2 regions of the Shewanella sp. SR1 genome follow, and region 1 is predicted to be linked to the other one. Evidence: predicted binding sites of a transcription regulator. Region 1 holds the regulator's gene; the other holds the start of a gene.

Region 1 (3,457 bases):
TTATTCAGCCAGAAAGCTATCAAGATGATGCCAAACCAGACGCGCCAGCAGATAAACCTGTGAAAAAGCAGGACTCTAAATGACCCAAATCACCCTAAGAGCACAAAATCTGGCGAAGAGTTATAAGAGTCGCCAAGTGGTTAAAGACGTCAGTCTGACGGTCAAAACCGGTCAAGTCGTTGGCCTACTCGGCCCGAACGGCGCGGGTAAAACTACCACCTTTTACATGGTCGTTGGTCTGGTTAAAAGCGATAAAGGCCACATCTTTATCGACGATGATGATTTAACCGCAGATCCTATGCACCTGCGCGCCCGCAAAGGCATAGGTTACTTGCCGCAGGAAGCCAGTATCTTTCGTAAACTGACCGTCCATGACAACATCATGGCCGTGCTGCAAACGCGTAAAGAATTAAAAAAAGAGCAAAGGGAAGAAGAGCTAGAGCATCTGCTCGAAGAGTTCCACATCACCCATATCCGTGACAGCCAAGGCATGTCATTGTCGGGCGGTGAACGTCGCCGTGTCGAAATTGCGCGGGCGTTAGCAGCAAATCCTAAGTTCATTTTGCTCGATGAACCCTTTGCTGGTGTCGATCCGATTTCGGTTATCGACATTAAAAAGATTATCGAACAGCTCAAAAGTCGTGGCCTTGGCGTGTTGATCACAGACCACAATGTCCGTGAGACATTAGATGTGTGTGAACATGCCTATATCGTGAGTCACGGAAACTTGATTGCCGAGGGAACACCCGCAGAGATCTTAGACAATCAGCAAGTTAGGGCTGTGTACTTAGGTGAACAATTCAGGCTATAGTTAATCAAGCGGAGCCAATGCAGGCAATTTATGCCACCATTGGACTCCACTCAAGATGATAACAAGCGACCTCATCCAACAATAATAACGTAGGGATCAGCGGTAACATGAAAGCGTCACTCCAGCTCAAACTGGGTCAACAGTTAACCATGACGCCACAATTACAACAGGCCATACGTCTGTTGCAACTGTCGTCATTAGAACTGCAGCAAGAGATCCAGCAAGCCTTAGATTCTAATCCCCTTCTCGAGCTGGAAGAGGATCAATTCGACGCCACTAAAGACCCTGTAAACCAAACGCTATCCGATACGGATTTCAGTGAATCTAGCACCCTGCCGCCAGAAAAAGACAGCTCCACCATAGACACGGCAGAGTCGCTCACGAAAGAGTCCATGCCCGACGAACTCCCCATGGACACCACATGGGATGAAGTGTTCACCGCCTCTCCCAATTCTGGCCCCGGCGGCAGTCGTGAAGACGATATGCCCTTCCAAGGTGAGACCAGTGAAGGCTTGTATGAACACTTAGAATGGCAAAAAAACCTCACGCCGTTTTCTGAAACCGATTTAGCCATTGCCACCGCCATTATTGATGCCATCGACGATCAAGGCTATCTCACCCAAAGCACTGACGAAATCCTCGAAGCCATGGGCAATTCTGAGGTTGAGCTCGACGAAGTCGAAGCTGTACTCAAGCGCATTCAACACTTTGATCCTATTGGTGTTGCCGCCCGCGATTTAAGCGAGTGCCTGTTGATCCAACTGTCGCATTTCGCCGCTGACACGCCCAACCTAGAAAACGCCCGCATGCTGATCAAAGATCATTTAGATCTGATCGCCGCCCGCGATTTTAGATTGTTGATGCGTAAGACTAAATTAAAAGAGGATGAGTTAAGAGACGGCATCGCGCTTATCCAAACCCTCAATCCCCGCCCAGGTTTATTGATTACGCCCAACGATGACGAATACGTCATCCCAGATGTGTCAGTGTCGAAGAAAAATGGCCGTTGGGTGGTTGAGCTTAATCCTGACTGCATGCCAAAAATCAATGTAAATCAACATTATGCTTCGATGGCGCGCAGCACTAAAAGCCAAGCCGATAGCCAATTTATTCGTGGTCATCTGCAAGAGGCTAAATGGTTTATCAAGAGTTTAGAGAGCCGTAATGATACCCTGTTGAAGGTGGCGAACTGTATCGTCCAATATCAGCAAGGTTTCTTTGAATACGGTGAAGAAGCCATGAAACCTATGGTGCTGAACGATATTGCCGAAGCGGTAGAAATGCATGAGTCGACCATCTCAAGGGTGACGACACAGAAATACATGCATACCCCTAAGGGACTTTTTGAACTAAAATACTTCTTCTCTAGCCACGTCGGTACTGACGATGGTGGGGAGTGCTCATCCACAGCAATCAGAGCCTTCATTAAGAAACTGGTTGCAGCGGAAAACCAGAAAAAACCATTAAGCGACAGTAAGATGGCACAACTTCTGGCAGAACAAGGGATCAACGTAGCCCGCAGAACCATTGCGAAGTACCGAGAGGCTATGCTCATTCCGCCTTCTAATCAGCGTAAAAGTTTATAACCTACAGTGGATATCGGAGGACGTTTCTATGCAAATAAACCTGAGTGGACACCATGTCGAAATTACCGAATCGTTACGTGCATATGTAGAAGAAAAGTTTTCAAAACTTGAACGCCATTTCGAACAGATCAATAATGTGCACGTTGTGCTCAATGTCGAGAAAATGCAACAGATTGCCGAAGCGAGAATAAATCTTATCGGTGGTGAAGTTTTTGCTACTTCAGAGCATGCTGACATGTATGCCGCTATAGACGCCCTGATTGACAAGCTTGATCGTCAGGTTATTAAACACAAAGAGAAGTTAACAAAACACTAATAATGGAACTTTGTACCATACTGCGGCCGGAGTGCACTACCTGCGCCACTCCGGGCAGCAAGAAAAAGGTACTGGAACTCATCAGCGACTTAGTCGCTGCCCAGTACCCGACCCTCTCATCTCAAGAGATATTCGAAAGCCTAGTGGCGCGCGAAAAGATGGGGAGCACAGGTATAGGTAACGGCATCGCCATTCCACATGGTCGACTAGCCGATATAGATCAGCCCATTGCCATACTCATTAAGTGTGAAGAGCCGATAGCATTCGATGCTATCGATAAGCAACCTGTTGATATTTTATTTGCACTACTGGTGCCTGCAGACCAATGTCAGCAGCACTTAAGTACCTTGTCTTGCATGGCCGAAAAGCTGAGCGACAAGCAAATATTAAAGCAATTACGCAAGACGCATGATGAAACGGAACTCTATCAGGTAATCACTGGATGAAACTGGTCATAGTGTCGGGCCGCTCAGGCTCAGGCAAATCTGTCGCCCTAAGGGTACTCGAAGATCTCGGCTATTATTGTGTCGATAACCTTCCCTTGCCCTTAATCGGCACTTTGCTTGAGCAACTCAAAGGCAGTAACGATCTCGTCGCCATTAGTGTCGACGTGCGTAACATGCCTGAGCAGGACAAGGTCTTAGTAAAGCAACTCGCGAGCCTGCCTCCTGATACTGAGTTAACCAGCTTCTTCCTCAATTCCAGCGATAAAATTCTGCTCAAGCGTTACAGCGAAACCCGCCG
Region 2 (3,457 bases), on a different contig from region 1:
TGATGCCATCATTCCGCGTATTCATGCCAGCGTGACTTTTTATGGTTGCGCCGTTGTACGTCAGTTCGAAATGATGGGCGTGTATGCGGCGAATGATTCAATTTCCATTGCGCGTTCTCGGGACAAATTGCGGGCGCTGCAATTGCTCTCCCGTAAAGGGATTGGCATGCCAGTGACAGGCTTTGCCAATAAGCCGAATGACATCCCCGATCTCATCAATATGGTGGGCGGCGCTCCGTTAGTCATTAAGTTACTCGAAGGTACTCAAGGGATTGGCGTGGTATTAGCCGAGACTAAAACGGCTGCTGAGAGCGTGATAGAAGCATTCCTAGGGCTGAAAGCGAATATCTTAGTGCAGGAATACATTAAAGAATCCAATGGCAGTGATATTCGTTGTTTTGTTGTCGGTGACAAGGTCATCGCCTCCATGAAGCGCCAAGGACCCGAGGGGGGTTTTCGCTCTAATCTGCATTTGGGTGGCTGTGGTGAGGTGGTTAAAATCACTGCAGTGGAACGTAAAATGGCGATTGCGGCGGTGAAAGCGATGGGATTGGTGGTCGCTGGGGTGGATATTTTACGCTCTAACCGTGGCCCTTTGATCCTTGAGGTGAATTCGGCGCCAGGCATTGAAGGGATTGAACAAACCACTGGGATTTCGGTGACTGAGCCCATTGTTGAATATATCGAGAAAATGGTCGCAGCCCGTAAAACCAACAGACCCATCATTGCCTAATGGATGATTGCGCTAAAACAACGCCACCATTTAAAGTGGCGTTTTTTATGCTTAGTCGTTAAGTCCTAAATACTAGATCTTAGAGATCAAAGCTGTAGGAATAGCCGAGTACCAGTTTGGCATCATCATCGGTGAGATCGGTATCAGAAACCATAAATGACACTGTGCCCATGCTGGTATCTGCGCTGAGTGTGACGTTATAGTCGGCGTAGTTATCTTCGCCAAACCAAGATTGCACAACATCACCGCTTGAGTAGCCATAGTGTACTGATAAGCTGAGTTTTTCAGTGAGAGGCACAGAGACAGTTGCGGCAAGATAGCTGAGATCTTTATTATCTAACGGATCGGCGGCGACATCGTCACCGGCATTGATGACATGGGAGTAACCCAGTTCAAGCCACTTCCAAGTCACTGCAGCATGGAGTTCACCAAAATCAATGCTGCCAGGAGCGTCTGGATAGGCGTAGTAGAGGTAGCCAAAGTCGTAGCTGATGTCTTCGGTAATACTGCCGCCATAACCCGCGTAGAGATCCAGCTCGTAGCTCGTATCGTCACCAAAATCTACATTCGATGCCCAAGTGCCAGCATAGAAGCCAGAATCATGGCTGTAGTCAATTCCACCTTGGATTGCGACTGCATCGTTAGTTTGGGTCGCGCCGCGCCATAGGTAATTAGAGGTACCACCAATGTTGCCTGATACGGCTGCAAAGGCATTGCCAGCCAGTAACATTCCCGTCGATAAGGCCAAAACGCTGTACAGTGATTTCTTCATGCTCATCCCCTCGATTGACTTATTTATCGATTCACCAGTGGCACACTTAAGTAAGCAGTGGTCATTAGTGCATCTTGGTTTTTTTCTAAGAAGGGATTTGCTAATCACATGCCACTATTACAATTCTATGTAAAACAAGATATTAGAATATCAAGTGTTAATAAAATGTTTTTATTTGCCAGTTTATGGGGCAGAGGCGCACTCTTGTTGTGCAAAAAACATTCAGCGTTTCACTGGGATAGGGCAAAAAAAACGCCTCACAATGGAGGCGTTGTTTTGAATTTTCTAGCTTAGTTTACGCTGTCGCGTAGGGTCTTACCCGCTTTAAACTTAGGTACAGTCGCTTCAGCGATTTGAATTTCTTTACCTGTTTGTGGGTTACGGCCGGTGCGAGCGGCACGAGTCGCAGTTTCAAACGAACCGAAGCCTACGATGGAGATTTTGTCACCATTTTTCATTGATTCGGTAATGGCTGCTTCAAAAGACTTCAATGCGCGTGCGGCTTCTACTTTCGTTAGATCGGCATTTTCTGCAATTTTGGCGATAAGTTCAGTTTTGTTCATTTTTATTGTCTCTTCTTTCCGTAGATTTATTTGAAATAAGCGTGCCTAACATGCCATAAGGTTTAGCGCTTGGAAAGCCTTTTGCGTCTAAGGTGCCGGAGGATGTTCGGTAAAGCGCAGAATATTTGCTCAGTTCGTGACTTAAGTTTTATTCTGGTTTTATTCTTCTAACAGTTGATAGAGTAATTTTTTAACCAATTTGGGTTCAAAGGGCTTGTCGCATAAGGCATTCACACCCGCTTGGGATACATTGCTGAGGTGGGTATCGTTGGCTTCGGAAGACACCATCAAGATGGGAATATGTGATTGTTGGCTTTCATTACGGATATATTGAGTCAGCGCAAGGCCATCTACGCTTGGCATATTGTAGTCAGTGATCACTAAGTCGAACATATTGTTTTTCATCAACTCTATGGCCTGTGCGCCATCTTCGGCCTCGGTAATCAGTTTCATCCCTAAGTTACCGATAGTGCGTTTAATAACGTTTCGTGCCATGCGGCTATCATCGACCACTAATACGCGCACATCCTGCACATCGAAATTACTGAGGTCGAGCTCATCGTGGCTGAGCAGATCGATAGTGGCATTTAAGGCTGTGGCTAAATGGTCGGCACTGAAGGGCTTAGGCAAGATAGCGACCACACCCGATTGACGGAATATCTCAAGTTGCTCACGGCGACACTCGCTCGAGACCAGCATAAATTGAATATCTTTGCAGTCAGCGCTAGCCCTTAAGTAGCCTAAGAGATCGATGGCGGTACCATCATCAAAATGCATGGCGCTGGCGATAAGATCGGGTTTGTGGCGAGCAATAATTTCTTTAGCCGCTTCAATATTTTCTGCGGTTTGAATGCTGAGAATACCTTCCTGTTGTAAGCGTTGAATAATAATTCGACGCTGGATATCTGAAGGTTCTACCAAAAGAATGGAAAGTTCGCTGGGCGATAAATGGCTCATAGTCTACTTCAAGTTAAGAGTCGCAAGTATTTTATTGGGTCGCTAAGCTACGCGATTAGTAACAGCTTAGCAACAAATGTCCATTACTGCGTTTGACGGGTCAAATAATGACTCGTGACCTTAGAAAATGCGATCCAATATTGCAGGAGTAAAATGACAATAATGCTTATCGTCAGCGGCAACATAGGAATATTGTGACCAGAAACAATCACTTTTACATCTTCAGGGGTTATACGATAGGCAATAATCGCTGTAATGCCTAGGGCGGAAAATCCTAAGGTTTGCATGCCGATATAAATCTTCAATACTAAGCTCGACCACGGCGTGCGCATAATTATGCCAACGAGCACGGGGAGGACGCCTAGGGTGAATACATCAAAGGATTGCGTTGTCACAGCCCGTAAAAGTGCGGCAATGCTGAAGAGGCAATAT

What was found. The regulator sigma-54, encoded in region 1, starts transcription at its own class of promoters, with help from an activator protein. The targets are predictions, from matches to a motif close to GTTGGCACGNNNNTNGNNT.
Region 2: KV201_RS01135 (TorF family putative porin) is a predicted target of sigma-54. The motif match lies at 1,603-1,621, and genes of this name have one in related genera.

What each region holds. Positions count from the first base shown of each region.
Region 1 is NZ_JAJAEF010000008.1:105,678-109,134, forward strand. Features, by position in the region: gene lptA (lipopolysaccharide transport periplasmic protein LptA) at 1-83, shown strand, start outside; gene lptB (LPS export ABC transporter ATP-binding protein) at 80-811, shown strand; gene KV201_RS09725 (RNA polymerase factor sigma-54) at 919-2,397, shown strand; gene hpf (ribosome hibernation promoting factor) at 2,426-2,713, shown strand; gene ptsN (PTS IIA-like nitrogen regulatory protein PtsN) at 2,716-3,159, shown strand; gene rapZ (RNase adapter RapZ) at 3,156-3,457, shown strand, end outside.
Region 2 is NZ_JAJAEF010000001.1:251,888-255,344, reverse strand. Features, by position in the region: gene rimK (30S ribosomal protein S6--L-glutamate ligase) at 1-733, shown strand, start outside; gene KV201_RS01135 (TorF family putative porin) at 813-1,505, opposite strand; gene KV201_RS01130 (HU family DNA-binding protein) at 1,796-2,068, opposite strand; gene KV201_RS01125 (response regulator) at 2,228-3,025, opposite strand; gene KV201_RS01120 (hypothetical protein) at 3,109-3,457, opposite strand, start outside.